Linked DNA regions of Undibacterium sp. KW1. Each later gene encodes a partner of the first gene's protein in a complex. Links are inferred from orthologs where the notes say so. Each region holds a gene or a part of one and is shown in the gene's direction. Other genes may lie near its edges. The genes, in order: nusB and rpsJ.

What was found.
Region 2: the proteins of nusB (region 1) and rpsJ are in contact, whole or in part, in a solved structure (PDB 3D3B), measured with the Escherichia coli proteins. The link is inferred for Undibacterium sp. KW1 from one-to-one orthologs.

Annotation. Positions count from the first base shown.
Region 1 is NZ_AP018439.1:2,258,976-2,270,077, forward strand. Bases 7,668-10,637 are described here. They hold nusB (transcription antitermination factor NusB), read left to right. Parts: upstream 7,668-8,905; coding sequence 8,906-9,370; downstream 9,371-10,637. Other genes in these bases: ribBA (bifunctional 3,4-dihydroxy-2-butanone-4-phosphate synthase/GTP cyclohydrolase II), read left to right, coding at 7,668-8,202; ribH (6,7-dimethyl-8-ribityllumazine synthase), read left to right, coding at 8,303-8,800; UNDKW_RS10150 (pyridoxal phosphate-dependent aminotransferase), read left to right, coding at 9,473-10,637. Also shown: UNDKW_RS10105 (OPT family oligopeptide transporter), read right to left, coding at 1-517; UNDKW_RS10110 (MFS transporter), read right to left, coding at 676-1,920; UNDKW_RS10115 (DUF1653 domain-containing protein), read left to right, coding at 2,428-3,291; UNDKW_RS10120 (peptide MFS transporter), read right to left, coding at 3,341-4,858; UNDKW_RS10125 (XdhC family protein), read left to right, coding at 5,026-6,015; UNDKW_RS10130 (PhzF family phenazine biosynthesis protein), read left to right, coding at 6,046-6,915; more of ribBA, read left to right, coding at 7,084-7,667; more of UNDKW_RS10150, read left to right, coding at 10,638-10,639; UNDKW_RS10155 (transglycosylase SLT domain-containing protein), read right to left, coding at 10,730-11,102. UniProt on the Escherichia coli protein: Part of the processive rRNA transcription and antitermination complex (rrnTAC). The complex forms an RNA-chaperone ring around the RNA exit tunnel of RNA polymerase (RNAP).
Region 2 is NZ_AP018439.1:507,068-517,998, forward strand. Bases 1-2,799 are described here. They hold rpsJ (30S ribosomal protein S10), read left to right. Parts: upstream 1-1,140; coding sequence 1,141-1,458; downstream 1,459-2,799. Other genes in these bases: tuf (elongation factor Tu), read left to right, coding at 1-1,008; rplC (50S ribosomal protein L3), read left to right, coding at 1,682-2,338; rplD (50S ribosomal protein L4), read left to right, coding at 2,342-2,799. Outside these bases: more of rplD, read left to right, coding at 2,800-2,965; rplW (50S ribosomal protein L23), read left to right, coding at 2,962-3,276; rplB (50S ribosomal protein L2), read left to right, coding at 3,279-4,106; rpsS (30S ribosomal protein S19), read left to right, coding at 4,117-4,392; rplV (50S ribosomal protein L22), read left to right, coding at 4,399-4,731; rpsC (30S ribosomal protein S3), read left to right, coding at 4,741-5,574; rplP (50S ribosomal protein L16), read left to right, coding at 5,577-5,996; rpmC (50S ribosomal protein L29), read left to right, coding at 6,009-6,200; rpsQ (30S ribosomal protein S17), read left to right, coding at 6,200-6,472; rplN (50S ribosomal protein L14), read left to right, coding at 6,712-7,080; rplX (50S ribosomal protein L24), read left to right, coding at 7,090-7,404; rplE (50S ribosomal protein L5), read left to right, coding at 7,409-7,948; rpsN (30S ribosomal protein S14), read left to right, coding at 7,956-8,261; rpsH (30S ribosomal protein S8), read left to right, coding at 8,276-8,671; rplF (50S ribosomal protein L6), read left to right, coding at 8,682-9,215; and more genes. UniProt on the Escherichia coli protein: Involved in the binding of tRNA to the ribosomes. Part of the processive rRNA transcription and antitermination complex (rrnTAC). The complex forms an RNA-chaperone ring around the RNA exit tunnel of RNA polymerase (RNAP).

The DNA of each region.
Region 1 (11,102 bases):
CAGTCGCTGCTGCCTTCAAGACCTCGGCACAGGCCGTGCCTTCAGGGTATTTCAGCTCATCGTGCTTTTCCACGATCATGGTTCTGCGCATGGGGATCATGAGCAAAATACCCAGCAAGCCACCGAGGCAGCCAACCAGCATGACGCGGGAAATTTCCAGGTCAAAACCCAGGATCAGGATGGCTGGCATGGTCACGCCAAGGCCAAAGGCCAGGGATTCACCAGCCGAACCTGCGGTCTGGGTAATACTGTTTTCCAGGATGGTCGCATCTTTCGCGCCCAGTTTATTACCCAGGCGGAACAGAGTGATGGCGATCACCGCTACCGGGATCGAGGCGCTGACGGTCAAACCGACCTTGAGTACCAGATACAGGGACGATGCACCGAAAACCATGCCAAGTAATACACCCATGATCAGGGCTCTTGCGGTCATTTCGGGAAGGTGGGCTGAGGCCGGGATATACGGCTTGAACCCTGAGCCCGGCTTGGCAGCGGGCGTTGACATTTCTGTTGGCATTGGTCTACCTATTGTTGTCAAAAAGGCTGAATAAGAGGGTGCTCCATTTTCAGCGTGGCGAATAAACAATCCCCCTCTGTCACCTGAGGGGGATCGATGAAAAAACATAAATGTCCGCGCATTATCACGCTTTTTTCAGCCTGTTTGCAATGCCATCCTTAAACTTGTTGCATCTCCTCTTGTTTACTCAGGCGTGGCAAGGCTGTAATGCCGCGGATGATAGGGTTTTTTGCTGCAAGTATTGCCAGCAGCAGGGCTGCGCCACCGGCAAAACCCAGGGCATAACGTAAGCCCATATGCTCACCCAGCCAGCCACCGATCAAGGCGCCAGGGCCTGCCGGTATCAGTATCAGCCAGCGCATGGTGCTGGTCATGCGGCCCAGCATGGCTTCTGGCGTGACTGCCTGACGCAAGGCCAGGAAGTTGATAAAGATCAGTACGCCGCCTATGGAGAAACACATCAGCATGAAACCAAATGCAGCGATACCCCAGTTATTGGTCGGTGCCAAGGCCAGCAAACCCCAGCCCAGACCACAGACTGCCACGCCCAGCACCATGCACGGACCCGGCCCAATAGTGCGGCTGATGCGGCTGCCATATACGCTGGCGATAATGGTGCCCACACCCATACCCATATAGCTGAGACCAACTGCCTGTTCAGACAAACCCAATTCACGCGTGGCAAACAGGATTTGCACCACCAACGCCGCGTTATAGCAAAGCTGCCAGCCACCTACTGTCAAGGCCAGCGCGATCAGCAGAGGTTTATTGGCGACAAAAGACAGGCCTGCCTTCAAGTCACGCCAGAAGTGTGCATCTGCACGTGGCTCCCTGACTTCATTGACATGAATGCCTCGCAAGATCACAGCGGATGTCAGTAAAAGAATGGCATCAGCCAGCAAGGCTATCGGTGCACCCAGCAACTTGATCAATGCACCAGCCGTGGCGGGGCCTGCAACTTCTGCACCTGAGGTTGCCAGTGCATTCTTTGCATGTGCTTCCACCAGGCGGTCTCGTGGCACGATCTGTGTCAGCACGATTTGCGAAGCTGTGCCAGCAGTGGTATTTACTACACCAATCATGAAGCCGACTACATACAGCCAGGTCATGTTGAGATAACCCAGCCACCAGGCCACAGGCACACTGGCGACCGAAATGGATATCATTATTTCGCCAACTACATACACTGGCAGCTTGCGCACCCTGTCCAGCCATACACCTGAAGGCAGAGACAGCAAGACAAAGGGCAGGATCTCCATGAAGGTCAGCATGCCCATCTGGGTGGCACTGGCGTGCAGTAACAGGGCGGCAGTCAGCGGCAGGGCCAGCATGGTGACCTGGGCACCAAACGAGCTGATCAGTATCGAGGTCCAGAGACGCCGATAGACAAGATCGCGTAACAAGTCCCTTTCTGGGAGCGAAAACAGTCCTAAAATTTTATTTTTCATAATGAGCAATACAATAATTTGCCCGTGTCTTTATTCTTGACGAGATGAATAGTAGTACACAGGTCTGGGCGTCTATGCGCAACCAGGTTGGAGCAAAAAAGCAAAGGCGGATGATATGTAATGCCTGGTTTGGCCTGGTATGGCTGAGCAAAACTGGGGCAGCGATTACTACCGTATCATCGGAGCATCTGGCGGCTAGCGCAGATTAGTCGAACTCGTACAGCTATTCGAACTTAATGGGGCTTGGAGTATGCGCAAAGCTACGTCGCCAGTGCTGAAAAGCCTGGATGCACCACGGTGTTGCTAGTGACGCTGTAGTTTGAAAGTGCATTTACCCGAGTCCTGAGGGTTGAAAGTGAATGAAAATTGAATCAGAAAATTACCCCGCGTCACAGATTTTTATTGACGCACAGTACAAATAGATTGTATTGCTCTTCATTAGTTCCCGCTAGTGAAAAAAATATGATGTTTGAAAAACCTGTAGTCATGATTGACTTTGAAACCTCCGGCATGTCACCAGAACAGGGAGGGCGCGTTACCGAAGTGGCAGCATTGCGCATCGTCGGTGGTGAAATTGTTGACCGTTATGTCAGCCTCATCAACAGCAATGTGCGTATCCCTTACTTTATTACTGAATTGACAGGCATTACCCAGGCCATGGTCGATAAAGCACCCCCAGCATCTGAAGTGCTGCCTGAACTCGTGGAGTTTATTGGTAACGATACATTGGCTGCGCACAATGCCAGTTTTGATGAGAAGTTCTTATTGGCCGAGAGCGATAGGCTGGGCCTGTGGCCTGCCCATGATGGCGTGATTTGCTCGGTCAAACTGGCGCGCAGGGTGTTTCCTGGCTTGAGTACTTATTCCTTGGGCCCACTGGCAGCTTCCATGGGCATACGTTTCAAAGGTTCTGCTCACAGGGCAGAGGCAGATGCAGAAGTCGCATCAAATTTGATGTTGCGCATAGCCAGCGAGCTGGGCCAGCGTTATGGCTATTCCGCAATTGACCCGCGCTTGCTACAGGATATTAACAAGCTGGCAGCAGCCAAAGTGCCTGCATTTTTGAAAAAGCACAGAGCGGCTGAGATTGCGGCTGATGCGGCGCCGGTGCACTTGCTAAAGACCAAGGGTGTGCAACGCTTTCGCCACTACAAAGGTGGTATTTATGAGCTGGTGTGCGAGGCAACGCAAGAATCTGATTTAAGCCCCGTCATTGTTTATCGCGCCCACGATGGTTCCATCTGGACCAGACCCAGGTCGGTCTTTTTTGAAATGCTGCAGATCAATGGCGCAGAAGTCATGCGCTTCACGCCCATCAAGGAATAAAAAAGGCGGGCACATTTCATCTTACCCGCCTTGCATGTTGCTTTTCTTGTTATGCCGGTTTAGCCTGCTCAGTCTGCGTCAGCGGGTTTGCTGCTGCCGATGCCTGCTTGGGAGGCCCATCGGTAATCAGTTTGCGTAAGACAGGGATCAGGACAATGAGGACGATGCCTACGCCAACACTACTCCAGCCCAGTAAAGAGAAAATGTAGTTATAGGTTGGATTGGTGGATGAGGCCAGACCTTCTGTCGCATCAGGGATCAGGCCTGAGAATTTGCTGGCCAGAATAGATGCTGTGCCGGTTACCAGCATCCAGGTGCCCATCATGACGCCCTGATACTGGCGCGGTGCCAGTTTGCCTATCATGGCATAACCGATAGGCGAAATAAGCAGCTCAGCAATACTTTGCAGGATGTAGCTGATGAATATCCATTTGAAAGCCACCAGGCCGTTGCTGGCAGCAGTTGCTATGCCTATGGGCAGGACAAGGAAGCCCAGACCGATGATAATCAGTGAAGCAGAGAACTGACGCGGAATATCTATATTCCAGCCCTTGGCACGCAACTTGTCGAACAACATCGCCATCAGCGGGCCGCCAAACATGATGACAAAGCTATTGATGTTTTGTATCCATTGCGGCGCAACTTCATAGCCCCAGACCATGCGATCTACATTGCTGACGGCAAACAGTTGCAAGCCCATCGGGGCCATTTGATACAGTGTCCAGAATACCAGCGAACCTATGGTCAGCAAGACGTAGGCCGTCATATTATTACGTTCACGTGGCTCTTTGTGAATGGCAGTCAGGATGATGAAAATGACAGCAATCGCAATGCTGATGATCATGACCAGGTTGCCCGTCATCTCAGCGCGGTGCAGCATGAATTCAACCAGCGGTACCAGGCCAGCCATGACCGCCAGACCGACCAGAAAGCGCCAGCGGAACTGGTTTGCGGTGGCATCAAGCAGGGTGGTGTTCAGGTCACACAACCTGCGCCAGTTGATTGCCGCCAGTACGATCGCCATGAAGTTGCCTATGGTGGCGAAAATAAACAGGCTGGCATAGTCTTCTTGCAGCTGGTAATAACCGGCAGCGGTGAAGCCAATAAAAAAGCCCAGGTTCATGCCTGCATAATTCCACAGGAAGGCGCTTTCGCGACGATTGTCTTCAGGTTTGAAGCGTTGTGTCAGCATCAGGTTAAGACAGGTGACGTTCAGACCACTACCCGTCAGGAAGAAGGCCAGTCCCCAGTACATGGTGGCTGAAGTACCTACGGAAATAGTCGCACAGCCTATGACTTGCAGGATCATGCCACCAACAAACAGGTTGCGGTTACTGATAAAACGACCTGCCAGATAACCACCAAACAAATGCAGACCATAATTAAATGCACCAAACACACCCATGATGGCCGTGGCATCCTTGGCAGTAAAGCCCAGCTTCTTGGTCGCATACAGTACCAGGGTGGAATACAGTACGGCAAAGCCCAGGGTGGCAAAAATCTGTATGAAAAACAATGCGCCTGCGCCTTCAGGTACGGCAGCCAGTCTTTGTTTGATTGTGGACAAGGTGGTCTCCAGAGTGGTGGTCTGGCAGGCATTGTAAAGCAAAGAAATACTGGAAATAAGACAATTTGTATAGATAATTTCCATGCAGAAGCTGGAATGCAAAAACATGCGAAAATGAATGATAGTCAAGTCAGCTCAAATCTGAATCAACAAGACCATAGGAAGCAATGGACAGCATAGATCTCGAAGTACTTAAAACCTGTGACGCGTGGATCAAGGCAGGACAAGCCTGCGAACTGGTCACTGTCATCAAGACCTGGGGTTCCAGTCCAAGGCCGGAAGGCGCGACGCTGGCTATTGCCGGTAGTGGGCAGGTGGTGGGCTCGGTCTCTGGCGGCTGCATAGAAGACGACTTGATAGAAAGAGTGCAGCGCGACGGCATGCAGCGTCATTTGCCAGAGATCGTCACCTATGGCATTACCGCAGATGAAGCTCACCGTTTTGGCCTGCCTTGTGGTGGCACGATAGAGCTGGCTATAGAGCCTTTATCAGCGCGCAGCAAGGTGGACGCTTTATTGCAAGGTTTGCAAAGGCATGAATTGTTGGCGCGACGTCTGGATTTGCATACGGGGGAGGTGACACTTGATAGAGCCGATCCGGGTCAACAATTACAGATTACGGATGACGCTTTGACGACCGTACACGGCCCGCGCTGGCGCTTGCTCATCATAGGAGCCGGGCAGTTGTCACGCTTTTTGGCCAGTATCGCAGTAGGCATGGATTACCAGGTCACAGTCTGCGATCCGCGTGAAGAATACCGCAGTGGCTGGCAGGTAGAGGGCGTGCAATTGATTCATGCCATGCCCGACGATCTGGTACTGGAAATGCAACTGGATAGCCGAAGCGCCGTGGTCGCCCTGACGCACGACCCTAAACTGGACGATCTGGCCCTCATGGAAGCCTTGAAGTCTGATGCTTTTTATGTCGGTGCTATCGGTTCGCGCATTAACAATGCCAAGCGACGCGAGAGATTAAAAGAGTTCGACCTCAATGACGAACAACTGGCAAAACTCCATGGCCCCATAGGTTTGTATATAGGTAGCAAGACACCAGCCGAGATTGCGATTTCCATACTGGCTGAATTGACCGCTGTAAAAAATCGCATTCTGCTGCCTGCAGAAGTCAATGTCGCCCATGCCAAATCCACGCTAACCTGATTTTTTGAAGAAAGAATAGTGATTAAAACGATGACTAACTACGCTTTTCGTCTCTTGAATGTGTTTGCCGAAGAAACCCTGGGTGGTAACCCGCTATGTGTATTTGAAGATGCCACGGGCATGTCAGATGAACAAATGCAGGCACTGGCTTTGCAGTTCAATTTGTCGGAAACAGTGTTTGTATTGCCCTCAGAAGTCGCTACCGCCAGAATGCGTATCTTCACGCCAGATGCAGAAATGCCCTTTGCCGGGCATCCGAGTCTGGGTTCGGCGCAGGTGGTTGGCAGCCTCAGCAATTCCAGCCAGATTTCGCTGGAATGCAAGGCAGGCCTGGTTGATCTGCGTCTTGAGAATGGTATTTGGACACTGACCACGCCTCATAAAGGCGATCCAGTGGTCAAAGCCAGTGGTCTTTCTGTCGCGCAAGCAGCTTCTTTAATGGGTCTGGATGAAGGCGACATTCATTCTGTGCCGCTGTGGATCAACACTGGTAGCGAACAAATGCTGCTACCCCTGAATTCACGCGAAGCGGTTTTACGTGCCACGCCAGACGTCAGCAAGTTGCCTGTCTGGCCTGCCAATAGCCTGGGGCGCAAGTCTGTCTATGTATTTGCTTTTGATGAGCCAACGTCAGAAGACGAACGTCTGTCCGTAACGGCGCGTTATTTCTTTGCCAAGCAGGGCGGCGGCTTTGCCGAAGACCCGGGCACAGGTTCTGCATGCGCCAACCTGGGTGGCTGGTGGCAGCATCAGGGGCGTGATTTGCCCATCAGCATGCGCATAGCCCAGGGCGCGCAAGTCAGGCGTCCATGCCAGCTTTACCTGGATGTGGCGGCAGACAAGAGCATACGGGTAGGGGGCAAAGTAATAGAAATTGCACAAGGCCAGCTGCAAATCTAGAAAAATCCTTCTGAATCAGGCTTAAATCAAGCCGGGCAGCATATAAATAGACATAAAGCACGGGAAGAGCAGGCGTAAATCCTTTAAAATAGCGACTTCATTCATTTGCACTGAAAAACCAGTGGCCTGACGAACTTATGTCTGTGGCCCGGTTCAGGATATTCCCCTATGAGCATGTCTACTACCCAGGAAATCGTTGCCGAATTGCGCGCTGGCCGCATGGTGATACTGGTTGATGAAGAAGATCGAGAAAACGAAGGCGACCTGATCATGGCCGCAGAGTTCGTCACGCCGGAAGCCATCAATTTCATGGCCAAGTTTGGCCGTGGCCTGATTTGTCTGACGTTGACAGAAGAACGTTGTGATCAATTGAACCTGGCCATGATGACCAGCCGCAATGGTACCTCCTTTGGTACCAACTTCACCGTATCGATAGAAGCGGCGGAAGGCGTAACTACCGGTATCTCTGCCGCTGACCGTGCCCGCACGGTACAGGTTGCTGTTGATAAAAAGTCCACTGCGGCCGACATCGTCCAGCCTGGCCATATTTTCCCGCTGAAGGCGCAAAGAGGCGGTGTCCTCATGCGTGCTGGCCATACTGAAGCCGGTTGCGACCTGGCTGAGCTGGCTGGTCTTACACCGGCATCAGTGATTTGCGAAATCATGAAGGACGACGGCACGATGGCACGTCTGCCTGATTTGATCGAGTTCGCCAAAGAACATGATATGAAAATAGGGACGATTGCCGACCTGATTCATTATCGCAGCCAGACAGAGAGCATCGTAGATCGCGTGGCCGAGCGTGAAATGCATACCGTGCATGGCAGCTTCAAGGCTCTGGTATATCGCGACAAACCCAGTGGCTCTGCCCATCTGGCGCTGGTGCATGGCGATATCAGCCGTGAAAAAGAGGCTCTGGTGCGTGTACATCAGCCGGTATCCATCATCGATTTGCTGGAAAGCCAGGCTACCACGCATTCATGGAATGTCGCGGCCGCCATGGCAGCCATCAAGAAGGCAGATTCCGGCGTTATCGTCTTGCTCAACTGCGGCGAGACTGCAGAACAGTTGTTTGACCAGTTCAAGGCACTTGATACGCCAGAAACCAAACCCGCAGGCCGGGCTGCGCGTATGGACTTGCGCAATTACGGCATAGGTGCACAGATTTTGAAGGATGTAGGCGTAGGCAAGATGAAATTGCTGGCCAATCCACGTAAGATGCCGTCCATGACAGGATTTAATCTCGAAGTTGTTGGGTATCTCGATAAGCCGTGCGCAGACAAATAAGGATGAGCGTGCCGGGCTGCAGCAGTGTCACCAGCGGTCTTTTTAGTGCACTTTCATCACTCACATCACATCAGGCGCTAAAAGCGCAAGAAAGAATATTATGACAGTTGGACATTACGAAGCAAATCTGGATGGCGCAGGCGTACGTGTAGGTATCGTACAGGCGCGTTTTAACGACAATATTGGCAATGGCTTGCTGGATGCCTGCCTGGCAGAATTGTCACTGCTGGGCGTACTCAATGAAGACATCCTGCACGTGACTGTGCCAGGTGCACTGGAAGTGCCACTGGCCTTGCAAAAACTGGCAGAAACCAATCAATTCGATGCCCTGATCGCCCTGGGTGCAGTTATCCGTGGTGAAACCTATCACTTTGAGCTGGTATCGAATGAATCAGGCGCGGGCATCACCCGTGTTGGCCTGGATGCTGGCATCCCTATCGCCAATGCCATCCTGACGACAGAGAATGATGAGCAGGCTGAAGTGCGCATGCAGGAAAAAGGTCGCGACGCCGCCCGCGTTGCCGTAGAAATGGCCAACCTGACCCTGGCCCTGGAAGAACTGGCAGAAGCCACAGAAGACGTGCACTATGATGCCTGATCGTTTTGCTCAGGTTTGATTTACATTTAAGTTCAAGCCTGCACGGTGATCATCCAGCTCTAAGTTAGCATGATAAGTTAGTAAGACAAGTTAGTAAGAGAAGATATGAATAATAAAACATTACACGCCAATCCCAGCAAGAACCGTTCGCCACGCCACCGTGCGCGCGAATTTGCCTTGCAGGGCATGTACCAGTGGCTGCTGAACAATGAAGATTCCGGCGCGATTGAAGCCCATATCCGTGAAGCCCACGGTTTTGAGAAGGCAGACAGAGAGCATTTTGATTCCCTGTTGCATGGTGCTATCAAACAATCCATAGAATTGCGCGAGCAAATTGCCCCTTTGATTGATCGCAGTATTGCAGAATTGTCACCTATCGAGCACGCAGCGCTGCTGATCGGTGCCTATGAATTGAAAAACCATATAGAAATCCCTTACCGCGTCGTCATCAACGAAGCTGTAGAGTTGACCAAGTCCTTTGGTGGTCTGGATGGTCACAAGTATGTCAATGGTGTACTCGACAAACTGGCAGCAAAGCTGCGTGCGACAGAGGTTGCAGCAGGTAAGTAAGGTACTGACCAAGTTACTGACCATATTTGTAAAAGTATCTACCGCCTTATTTTGAAAGATAAATAAGGCGGTTTTTTTCAGCCTGTGTTTTTAGGAAGTGCCATGCATCGAAATCTTGCAGCAAGACTGGACAATATCGCCCCTTTCCATGTGATGGAACTCATGAAGATGGCGGCAGAACTGGAAAAACAGGGCCGTCATCTGATACATATGGGAATAGGCGAGCCAGACTTTACTGCGCCACAAGCAGTGATTGATGCTGCGACCAAAGCAATGGCAGCCGGGCGTTTGCAATATACCTCTGCCCTGGGTTTGCCAGCATTGCGCACGGCAATATCGCAGCATTACCGTGACGTGTTCGGTCTTGACGTGCCAGCTTCCCGCATTATTGTGACTGCCGGAGCATCGGCTGCCTTATTGCTTGCATGCGCAGCGTTGGTCGAGCCTGGCAGGGAAGTGCTGATGCCCGACCCTTGCTATCCCTGCAACCGCCATTTTGTTGCGGCATTCGAGGGCAGGGCAAAACTCATTGCCAGCGGGCCGGATCACCGCTTTCAGCTGACTGAAGAAATCGTCCGCCAGCAATGGGATGAGCACAGCAGTGGCGTTTTGCTGGCTTCGCCATCGAACCCTACCGGTACTTCCATAGAACACGAAGAATTGGGCAAGATCGTCTCTACAGTAAAAAAGTTGGGTGGTTTTAGCATCGTTGATGAGATTTATCAGGGTCTGACTTATGATGGCGAACCATTTTCTGCCCTGTCATTGGATGAAGATGTAGTCGTCATCAATAGCTTCAGCAAATATTTCAATATGACAGGCTGGCGTCTTGGCTGGCTGGTGGTGCCTGAGCGTATCGTGCCTGCACTGGAAAAGCTGGCGCAAAACCTGTTCATCTGCCCATCTTCAATCGCCCAGTATGCGGCGCTGGCTTGCTTTGAGCCAGCGACTATCGCCATTTATGAAGAGCGCAAGGCAGAATTCAAGCGCCGCCGCGACTATATCGTGCCTGCATTGCGTGAACTGGGTTTTGGCATTCCAGTTATGCCAGATGGTGCGTTTTATGTGTATGCCGATTGCTCCAGCTTTGCCGACGATGCAGATGCCTTTGCCAAACAGGTATTGAATGAAGCCGGTGTGGTGATCGTACCCGGCCTCGATTTTGGTCCGGCGACGGCGACATCGTATGTGCGTCTGTCATATGCCAATTCATTGGAGAATTTGCAGGAAGCAGTGGCCAGGTTGAAGAAATTTTTGGCTGACAGATAATTGAGGCGGGGCGCCCAGACCAATCGCTTATACCAATAAAAAAAGCCGTCTGATCATAAAATCAGACGGCTTTTTTATCAAAGGGCAGGCTTACAGTGCTGCAACCTGATCTTTTTTGGCTTCTATCGTTGCCTTGGCTTCTGTCGCCTCAGGTTTGTGTACGGGAGCGGCCTCAATCGGACGTGCTTGCACAGGTGCAGGTGCTGGTGCCGGGGCACTAAAGAAAGTAGGCACATTTTTACCTGCCGAAACATCTTTCAGACGCTTGTATTCATTCAATACGCGCGCACCATAGCCTGAATCATTGTCGGAATCGGCTGCACCTACATACATCTTCAGGCCAGCTTCAACGGAACCACCACGGGTGACATAATCTTTCAGTATCAAGGCACCAACACGGATATTGGCAACCGGGTTCAGGGCAGCTTTAACACCACCAAGATCCTGGAATTTGTCATGATGT
Region 2 (10,931 bases), 1.8 Mb from region 1 along the record:
ACAATCAATACAGCCCACGTTGAGTACGAAACAGCTGGCCGTCACTACGCCCACGTTGACTGCCCAGGCCATGCTGACTATGTTAAAAACATGATCACTGGCGCGGCTCAAATGGACGGCGCGATCCTGGTTTGCTCCGCAGCAGACGGCCCAATGCCACAAACTCGCGAACACATCCTGTTGGCCCGCCAAGTTGGCGTTCCATACATCATCGTATTCCTGAACAAATGCGACATGGTTGATGACGCTGAGTTGCTGGAACTGGTTGAAATGGAAGTGCGCGAATTGCTCTCCAAATACGAATTCCCAGGCGACGACCTGCCTATCATTCAAGGTTCCGCTAAACTGGCCCTCGAAGGCGACAAAGGTCCTCTGGGCGAAGAAGCCATCATGAAACTGGCTGACGCACTCGACTCCTACATCCCAACACCAGAACGCGCAGTTGACGGCGCCTTCCTGTTGCCAGTAGAAGACGTATTCTCCATCTCCGGTCGCGGTACAGTTGTTACCGGTCGTATCGAGCGCGGCATCATCAAAGTCGGCGAAGAGATCGAAATCGTTGGTATCAAAGACACAGTCAAGACTACATGTACTGGCGTTGAAATGTTCCGCAAACTGCTCGACCAAGGTCAAGCAGGCGACAACGTCGGCGTATTGCTGCGTGGTACCAAGCGTGAAGATATCCAACGTGGTCAAGTATTGTCCAAGCCAGGTTCGATCAAGCCACATGCGCACTTCACAGGCGAGATCTATGTTCTGTCCAAAGATGAAGGTGGCCGTCATACTCCATTCTTCAACAACTACCGTCCACAGTTCTACTTCCGTACAACGGACGTAACTGGTTCGATCGAGTTGCCGAAAGACAAAGAAATGGTCATGCCAGGTGATAACGTATCTATCACTGTTAAATTGATCAACCCGATCGCGATGGAAGAAGGCTTGCGCTTCGCTATCCGTGAAGGTGGCCGTACAGTCGGTGCTGGCGTTGTTGCTAAAATCATCGAGTAATATCTGCCGTAATTTGTAGTATACTAGTTGGCTGTCGTATTGAATTTGATGCGGCAGCCAATTTAGTTTTCGCTCTTTATTAAATATGCCGGCGGCTTTGCCGTACCTGGCTCGCTCTTTATAGGAATGAACATGTCCACACAAAATCAAAAAATCCGTATCCGTCTGAAAGCTTTCGATTACAAACTGATCGATCAGTCCGCTCTGGAAATCGTAGAAACAGCCAAGCGCACTGGCGCTGTTGTTAAAGGCCCGGTTCCTCTGCCTACACGTATCCAGCGTTTCGATGTACTGCGTTCCCCACACGTGAACAAAACTTCCCGTGATCAATTTGAAATCCGTACTCACCAGCGCTTGATGGACATCGTTGACCCAACTGACAAAACAGTTGACGCGTTGATGAAGCTCGATCTGCCAGCTGGCGTTGACGTAGAAATCAAACTGCAATAATTCTTATTGATTTGAAAATACTGATGCAAATTAGTATTCTCAGAAAAATACTGAAAATTCGACATACCACAATTTTTCGAAAATTCAAATAAATTAGTCTTGTAAATAAAAAATTTGCGGGCTATAATCGAAGGCTTAGATGTAGGTCAGCTCCGGCTGGCCTATTCGTTTAAGTTTTTTAAACATCAGCCTCACCCAATCGTAGGTGAGAATGGAGAAAACAATGAGCTTGGGCCTAGTTGGTCGCAAGGTTGGCATGATGCGCATCTTTACAGATGACGGGGATTCAATACCTGTTACTGTTTTGGACGTATCCAACAACCGCGTGACGCAAGTCAAAACTCCTGAAACAGACGGTTACTCCGCTGTTCAGGTAACTTTCGGTCAGCGCCGTGCATCCCGTGTAACAAAAGCGGCTGCCGGTCACCTCGCAAAAGCAGGTGTTGAAGCTGGTACTGTATTAAAAGAATTCCGTATTGATGCTGCTAAAGCCTCTGAACTGAAGGCTGGCGATGTTGTGCCTGTCGGTTTGTTCGAAGCTGGTCAAAAAGTGGATGTGCAAGGCGTAACGATTGGTAAGGGCTATGCCGGTACCATCAAGCGTCACCACTTCGCTTCTGGTCGTGCTACTCACGGTAACTCCCGTTCGCATAATGTACCTGGTTCTATCGGTATGGCGCAGGATCCAGGTCGTGTATTCCCTGGTAAGCGCATGACTGGTCATCTGGGTGACGTAACTCGCACTGTGCAAAATCTGGAAATCGCTCGCGTAGATGCAGAGCGTCAGTTGTTGCTGGTGAAGGGTGCCGTGCCGGGTGCAAAAAATGGTCAGGTGATTGTATCTCCTGCTGTTAAAGTTAAAGCCAAGAAGGGAGCCTAATCCATGGAACTGAAGCTCCTAAACGAACAAGGTCAAGCAGCGTCTAATGTAGCCGCTCCTGATACTATCTTTGGTCGTGACTACAATGAAGCCTTGATCCATCAAGTCGTCGTTGCATTCCAAGCCAATGCTCGTAGCGGTAATCGCAAACAAAAAGATCGTGAAGAAGTCCATCACACAACCAAGAAACCTTGGCGTCAAAAAGGTACTGGTCGTGCACGTGCTGGTATGTCTTCTTCTCCATTGTGGCGTGGCGGTGGTCGTATATTCCCGAACACACCTGATGAGAATTTCTCTCACAAAGTTAACAAAAAGATGTATCGCGCAGGTATCTGCTCGATTCTGTCTCAGTTGGCTCGTGAGGGTCGTTTGAATGTGGTTGACGATGTTGCTGTTGACGCACCTAAGACAAAACTGTTGTCCGACAAACTGAAGGCAATGGGTTGCCTGGATTCCGTCCTGATCATCACTGACGAATTCAATGAAAACCTGATGTTGGCGGCGCGTAATCTGGCAAACGTACTGGTTGTTGAGCCACGTTATGCTGATCCAGTTTCTTTGGTGTTCTACAAGAAAGTGTTGATCACCAAGCCAGCACTGGCAAAGATTGAGGAGATGCTGGCATGAGCGCACAAGTCAAAATTAGCGAAGAACGCCTGATGAAGGTGTTGCTGGCTCCTGTTATTTCTGAAAAAGCAACGATGGTTGCTGAAAAGAATGAGCAAGTGGTTTTCCTGGTTATGCCAGATGCAACCAAGCCAGAAATCAAAGCTGCCGTCGAATTGCTGTTCAAAGTACAAGTTGAATCCGTACAAGTAGCAAATCGCCAAGGTAAACAAAAACGTACCGGTAAATTTAATGGCCGCCGCAATCATACAAGACGCGCTTTTGTATGCTTGAAGCCAGGTCAGGAAATTAACTTCACTGAGGGGGCATAAGCATGGCACTCGTTAAGATGAAGCCAACCTCACCAGGTCGTCGTGGTATGGTGAAGGTAGTGACAGAAGGCCTGTACAAAGGTCGTCCGTTCGCTGCTTTGTTGGAAAAGAAATCAAAAACTGCTGGCCGTAATAACAACGGTCACATCACTACCCGTCATATCGGAGGTGGTCACAAGCAGCATTACCGTATTGTTGACTTCAAACGCAACAAGGACGGTATTCCTGCAAAAGTAGAGCGTATTGAATACGATCCTAACCGTACAGCGCACATTGCTTTGTTGTGCTATGCGGACGGCGAACGTGCATACATCATCGCTCCTAAAGGTTTGACAGTTGGTGATCAGATAATGAACGGTTCGCAAGCACCGATCAAATCTGGTAACTGCCTGCCTATCCGTAATATCCCTGTTGGTACAACTATGCATTGCGTAGAAATGCTGCCAGGTAAAGGTGCTCAGATCGCACGTACAGCTGGTGCTGGCGTTGTGCTGATGGCACGCGAAGGTACTTACGCTCAGGTTCGTCTGCGCTCCGGTGAAGTTCGCCGCATTCATATCGAATGCCGTGCGACAGTCGGTGAAGTAGGCAACGGCGAGCATAACCTGCGCAAGATTGGTAAAGCTGGTGCAATGCGCTGGCGCGGTGTTCGTCCTACCGTTCGCGGTGTGGTCATGAACCCGATCGACCATCCTCACGGTGGTGGTGAAGGTAGAACAGCAGCCGGTCGTCATCCAGTATCGCCATGGGGTCAGCAAACCAAGGGTAAGAAGACACGTCGCAACAAGCGTACTACTTCGATGATCGTCTCACGCCGTGGCAAGAAATAAGGGATAAAACATGACACGTTCATTGAAAAAAGGGCCGTTCTGCGACGCCCATCTGGTGAAGAAAGTCGAAACCGCGCAAGCGACTAAAGACAAAAAGCCAATCAAGACCTGGTCCCGTCGTTCGACAATTATGCCGGACTTCATCGGTTTGACCATTGCGGTACATAACGGTAAGCAACACGTACCAGTTTATGTTTCCGAAAACATGGTTGGTCACAAGCTCGGCGAATTCGCGCTGACCCGTACGTTCAAGGGTCACGCTGCCGATAAAAAGGCTAAGAGATAAGGACCGATGATGGAAACTAAAGCAAATTTGCGCGGTGTGCGTCTGTCTGAGCAAAAAGGTCGCCTGGTGGCTGACCTGATTCGCGGTAAAAAAGTAGATCAGGCATTGAATATCCTGGCATTCAGCCCTAAAAAAGGTGCTGCGATCATCAAGAAAGTGTTGGAGTCTGCAATTGCAAACGCCGAACACAATGATGGCGCTGACATCGATGAGCTGAAAGTAAAGACTATCTATGTCGAAAAGGGTGCGATTCTGAAGCGCTTCACAGCACGCGCTAAGGGTCGTGGTGATCGTATCTCTAAACAATCCTGTCACATTTATGTGACCGTTGGTAACTAAGGAGTCACGATGGGACAGAAGATACATCCAACCGGTTTTCGTTTGGCAGTAACACGTAACTGGTCTTCCCGCTGGTATGCAGGCAATGGTAACTTTGCCTCCATGCTCGGCGAAGATCTGAAAGTACGTGAATACCTGAAGAAAAAACTGAAAAACGCGTCTGTAGGCCGCATCGTTATTGAGCGTCCTGCTAAAAATGCACGCATCACGATATACAGCTCCCGTCCAGGCGTTGTGATCGGTAAAAAAGGCGAAGACATTGAAGTATTGAAAGCTGACTTGTCGAAATTGATGGGCGTGCCTGTGCATGTCAACATCGAAGAGATCCGCAAGCCAGAAATCGATGCACAATTGATCGCTGATTCTATCGCTCAGCAACTGGAAAAACGCATCATGTTCCGCCGCGCCATGAAACGCGCGATGCAAAATGCAATGCGTTTGGGCGCTCAAGGTATCAAGATCATGTCTGGTGGTCGTTTGAACGGTATCGAGATCGCACGTAAAGAATGGTATCGCGAAGGCCGTGTGCCTCTGCATACTCTGCGTGCTGACATCGATTACGGCTTTGGCGAAGCATCCACAACTTACGGCATCATTGGTGTCAAAGTTTGGGTCTACAAAGGCGATCGTTTGGCAAATGGCGATGCGCCTGTTATCGAAGCGACACCGGAAGACGACAAAAAACGTCGTGGTCCACGTCGTGATGATGGCAAGCCAAACAGCCGTCCACGCGCCAAGCGTCCAGAAGGACAAACACCGACGACCGGCGCAGCAGCCCCGGCAGCCAAGCGCGTACGCGCCAAAGCTGACGCTGCAGCACCGGCTGAGAAAGCAGGAGAATAATCATGCTGCAACCAGCACGCAGAAAATATCGCAAGGAACAGAAAGGCCGTAACAAGGGTATCTCGCATACTCGTGGTACAGCAGTTTCCTTCGGTGAGTTTGGCTTGAAGGCAGTTGGTCGTGGTCGTATCACAGCGCGTCAGATTGAAGCAGCGCGTCGTGCAATGACACGTCACATCAAACGTGGTGGCCGTATCTGGATCCGCGTTTTCCCGGACAAGCCAATTTCCCAGAAACCAGCGGAAGTCCGTATGGGTAATGGTAAAGGTAATCCTGAGTACTACGTTGCCGAGATTCAACCAGGCAAAATGCTGTACGAAATGGATGGTGTCGATGAGACGCTGGCACGCGAAGCGTTCCGCTTGGCTGCAGCTAAATTGCCGCTGTTGACTACGTTCGTCGTCCGTCAAGTCGGCCAATAATAGGAGTTGTAAATGAAAGTATCTGAACTCCAAGGTAAGGATCAGGCGGCTTTGACTAAAGAACTGAATGAATTGTTGAAGGCCCAGTTCAGCCTGCGTATGCAAATCGCTACTCAGCAACTGACTAACACTTCTCAATTGAAGAAAGTTCGTCGTGACATCGCACGTGTGAAAACCGTCATGAACCAGAAGGATGCCAAATAATGAACGATCAAGTTAAAGTCGCACTGAAGCGCACATTGATTGGCAAGGTTGTTTCCGACAAGATGGACAAAACCGTAACAGTGGTTGTTGAACGTCACGTCAAGCATCCTTTGTATGGCAAGATCATCGTTCGTACTGCAAAGTACCATGCACACGATGAAGCAAACCAGGCAAAGGCTGGCGACACCGTTGAAATTCAAGAAGGTCGTCCTATCTCCAAGACTAAAGCTTGGACAGTGACACGTGTGGTTCAAGTCGCACAAGTAGTATAAATTTATTGCACAAAAAGTTTTTTGGTGTAATAATGATGGGCTGTCATTTGCAAAGTATGCGAGTGGCAGCCTAAATGTCTTTCATAACGCCCTCTTGTTGTGAAAGTGGTTAAAAAATCGTCCACCTAATCAGTTGGCTCGTGCATTGTAGGTTATGTAGGGGTTAGCTGGCGGGACCAAGACTGACTACAAATTTGCATTGTGCAAGTTGTGTGGATTAAGTTGGGAAAGAGAACATTATGATTCAAACAGAAAGCCGGCTGGAAGTGGCTGACAACACTGGTGCGCGCGAAGTTTTGTGCATTAAAGTGTTGGGCGGTTCCAAGCGTCGTTATGCGGGTATTGGTGACGTAATCAAAGTCACTGTTAAGTCTGCTGCTCCGCGCGGTCGTGTAAAAAAAGGTGAAATTTACAACGCCGTTGTCGTGAGGACAGCTAAGGGTGTTCGTCGTCAAGATGGCTCGTTGGTCAAATTTGATGGCAATGCTGCAGTATTGTTGAATGCAAAACTTGAGCCTATCGGTACTCGTATTTTCGGCCCAGTAACACGCGAATTGCGTACTGAGCGCTTCATGAAAATCGTGTCCCTGGCTCCAGAAGTGCTGTAAGGGGTCGTGATGAACAAAATTCGTAAAAACGACGAAGTCATCGTCTTGACGGGTAAAGACAAAGGTAAACGTGGTCAGGTGCAAGCATGCATCGATAGCGATTACGTTGTTGTTGCAGGTATTAACGTTGCTAAAAAAGCGGTTAAACCTAACCCAATGACTGGCGCAGTAGGTGGCATCGTGGATAAAGTGATGCCGATTCATGTGTCGAATGTTGCATTGTTTAATGCAGCGTCTGGCAAAGCAGACCGTGTAGGCTTCAAGGTAGTGGATGGCAAGAAAGTCCGTATCTACAAGTCGACTGGCGAAGTTGTGAAGGCATAACATCATGGCCCGTCTACAAGCAATATATAAAGATAAAATCGTTGGTGAACTGACTGAAAAGTACGCTTACAAGTCAGTCATGGAAGTTCCACGCATCTTGAAAATCACCCTGAACATGGGTTTGTCTGAAGCAATCGCAGACAAAAAGATTATTGAGCATGCAGTTGGCGACCTCACCAAGATCGCTGGTCAAAAACCAGTAGTTACCAAAGCTCGCAAAGCGATCGCTGGTTTTAAAATCCGTGAAGGCTACCCAATTGGTTGTATGGTAACTTTGCGTGGCGCTCAGATGTATGAATTCCTGGATCGTTTCATCACTGTGGCCCTGCCACGTGTACGTGACTTCCGTGGTGTTTCTGGTCGTGCGTTTGATGGTCGTGGTAACTACAACATCGGTGTCAAGGAACAGATCATTTTCCCTGAAATCGAATACGACAAGATCGACGCCTTGCGTGGTATGAACATCTCTATCACGACAACAGCAAAGACCGACGAAGAAGCGAAAGCACTCCTCGCCGCATTTAAATTTCCGTTCAGAAACTGAGGTCGCCATGGCAAAATTGGCACTGATTAATCGTGAGCAAAAGCGTGCAGATCTGGTGAAGAAATTCGCTGGCAAGCGCGCCGAATTGAAGGCCATCATTGATGACCAATCAAAAACTGAAGAAGAGCGTTATGTTGCTCGTCTGAAGTTGCAGGCTTTGCCACGTAATTCCAATCCGACCCGTCAGCGTAACCGCTGCACTTTGACAGGTCGCCCACGTGGCACATTCCGTAAATTCGGTTTGGGCCGTATTAAACTCCGTGAAGTCGCCATGCGTGGTGAAATCCCGGGTATGACTAAAGCCAGCTGGTAATAGGAGAATAAGCAATGAGTATGAGCGATCCTATCGCCGATATGCTGACCCGCATCCGTAACGCACAAGTTGTTCAAAAAACTGTCGTCGCGATGCCGTCTTCCAAAGTAAAGATCGCAATCGCGAACGTACTGAAAGACGAAGGTTACATTGAAGATTTCGCAGTTTCTGAAACTGCAGGTAAGTCCGAATTGAAAATCGGCTTGAAATATTACGCAGGACGTCCTGTGATTGAACGCTTGGAACGTGTATCACGTCCAGGTCTCCGTATTTACAAAGGTAAAGACGAGATCCCAAGTGTCATGAACGGTTTGGGAGTGGCGATCGTTTCCACACCAAAAGGCGTTATGACTGACCGCAAAGCGCGCGCAACCGGTGTCGGTGGCGAAGTGATTTGCTACGTCGCCTAAGGAGTGAAAGATGTCTCGAGTAGGTAAGATGCCAATCGCTTTGCCGGCAGGTGCTGAAGTCACCATTTCGACAGAGCAGATTACAATTAAAGGCCCACAGGGCGTGTTGTCTCAAGCCTTGAACGGCCTGGTGACAATTGCGAACGACAATGGCACTTTGAGTTTTTCCCCAGCTAATGATGGTCGTGAAGCCAATGCGATGAGCGGTACCCTGCGTGCCCTGGTCAACAATATGGTTAACGGCGTCACTAAAGGTTTCGAAAAGAAACTGAACTTGGTCGGCGTTGGTTACAAAGCGCAAGCACAAGGCGACAAATTGAATTTGTCTCTTGGTTTCTCGCACCCTGTTGTTCACGCAATGCCAGCTGGCGTTACATGCGCAACACCAACTCCAACTGAAATCCTGATCAAAGGGATTGATAAACAAAAAGTTGGTCAGGTTGCTGCTGAAGTTCGTGCATACCGCAGTCCAGAGCCTTATAAAGGCAAAGGCGTTCGCTATGCGGACGAAGTGGTTGTGATTAAAGAAACCAAGAAGAAGTAATAGGGGTTGACGATGGACAAGAAACAATCACGTCTGCGCCGCGCACGTCAAACCCGTGCCAAGATCGCAGAACTCAAAGTGAACCGCCTGGCCGTGCATCGCACAAACCTGCACATCTATGCAAACATCATTGGCCCAGACGCCAAAGTGTTGGCATCTGCCTCTACCGTAGAAGCAGAAGTACGTGCAGAGTTGGCTGGCAAGTCTGGTGCAGGCGGCAACGCTGCTGCAGCAAGCTTGATCGGCAAGCGTGTTGCAGAGAAGGCAATCAAAGCAGGGGTTACCGAAGTTGCGTTTGACCGCTCCGGTTTCCGTTACCACGGTCGCATCAAGGCGCTTGCAGAAGCTGCCCGTGAAGCTGGCTTGAAGTTCTAAGGAAAATTTGTCATGGCAAAAATGCAAGCAAAAACAGCAGCCGACAAGCCGGATGATGGCATGCGCGAAAAAATGATCGCGATCAACCGCGTGACCAAAGTGGTCAAGGGTGGTCGTATCATGGGTTTCGCAGCGCTGACAGTCGTAGGTGATGGCGATGGCCGTATCGGTATGGGCAAAGGGAAATCGAAAGAAGTTCCAGTTGCTGTACAAAAAGCGATGGAAGAAGCACGTCGCAAGATGATCAAAGTGACTTTGAAGAACGGTACTCTGCAGCACACCGTTACTGGCAAGCACGGCGCGTCTTCCGTCATGATTTCTCCAGCAAAAGAAGGTACTGGCGTTATCGCTGGTGGTCCAATGCGCGCGATTTTTGAAGTAATGGGTATTGTAAATGTCGTGGCGAAATCCAACGGCTCCACAAATCCTTACAACATGGTTCGTGCAACTTTGAATGGTTTGGCCAAGATGAGTACTCCATCTGAAATCGCTGCAAAGCGTGGCAAAACTGTTGAAGAAATTCTCGGTTAAGGAGCACCTCATGTCTAAGACAGTAAAAGTGCAATTGGTTAAAGGTTTGATCGGCACACGCCAGGATCACCGTGCAACTGTACGTGGCCTGGGTCTGCGTCGCGTCAATTCAGTTTCTGAATTGGAAGACACACCGGCAGTACGTGGCATGATCAATAAAGTCTCGTATCTTGTGAAGGTTGTATCGTAAGCCGTTTGGTTTGCGATCGGAGCAAATTATGGAATTGAATACAATCCAGCCAGCAGATGGCGCAAAACACTACAAACGTCGTGTTGGTCGCGGTATCGGCTCAGGCTTAGGTAAAACAGCGGGTCGCGGTCATAAAGGCCAAAAATCCCGTTCAGGCGGCTTTCATAAAGTCGGTTTTGAAGGCGGTCAGATGCCTCTGCAACGTCGTTTGCCAAAACGTGGTTTCAAATCACTGGCAACACCGTACAAAGCAGAAATTCGCCTGACAGATCTGGAAAACCTGCCAGTCACAGAGATCGACGTTTTGGCTTTGAAACAAGCCGGTGTCGTTTCTGAGCTCGCACGTGTAGTCCGTGTGATCTTGTCTGGTGCTATCACCAAGAAAGTTTCTTTGAACGGCTTGATCGTCACTAAAGGCGCTAAAGCTGCAATCGAAGCTGCTGGTGGCACAATCGCTTAATTCAAGCAGACAACCGGAGCATTAATTGGCAACATCTCCACAACAAGCTAAAAGTGCTGCAAGCGGGTTTCCCTGGGGGCGACTCTGGTTCTTGCTGGCGGCACTGGTTGTCTACAGGATTGGTGCACATGTTCCTGTACCGGGTATAGACGCCAAAGTG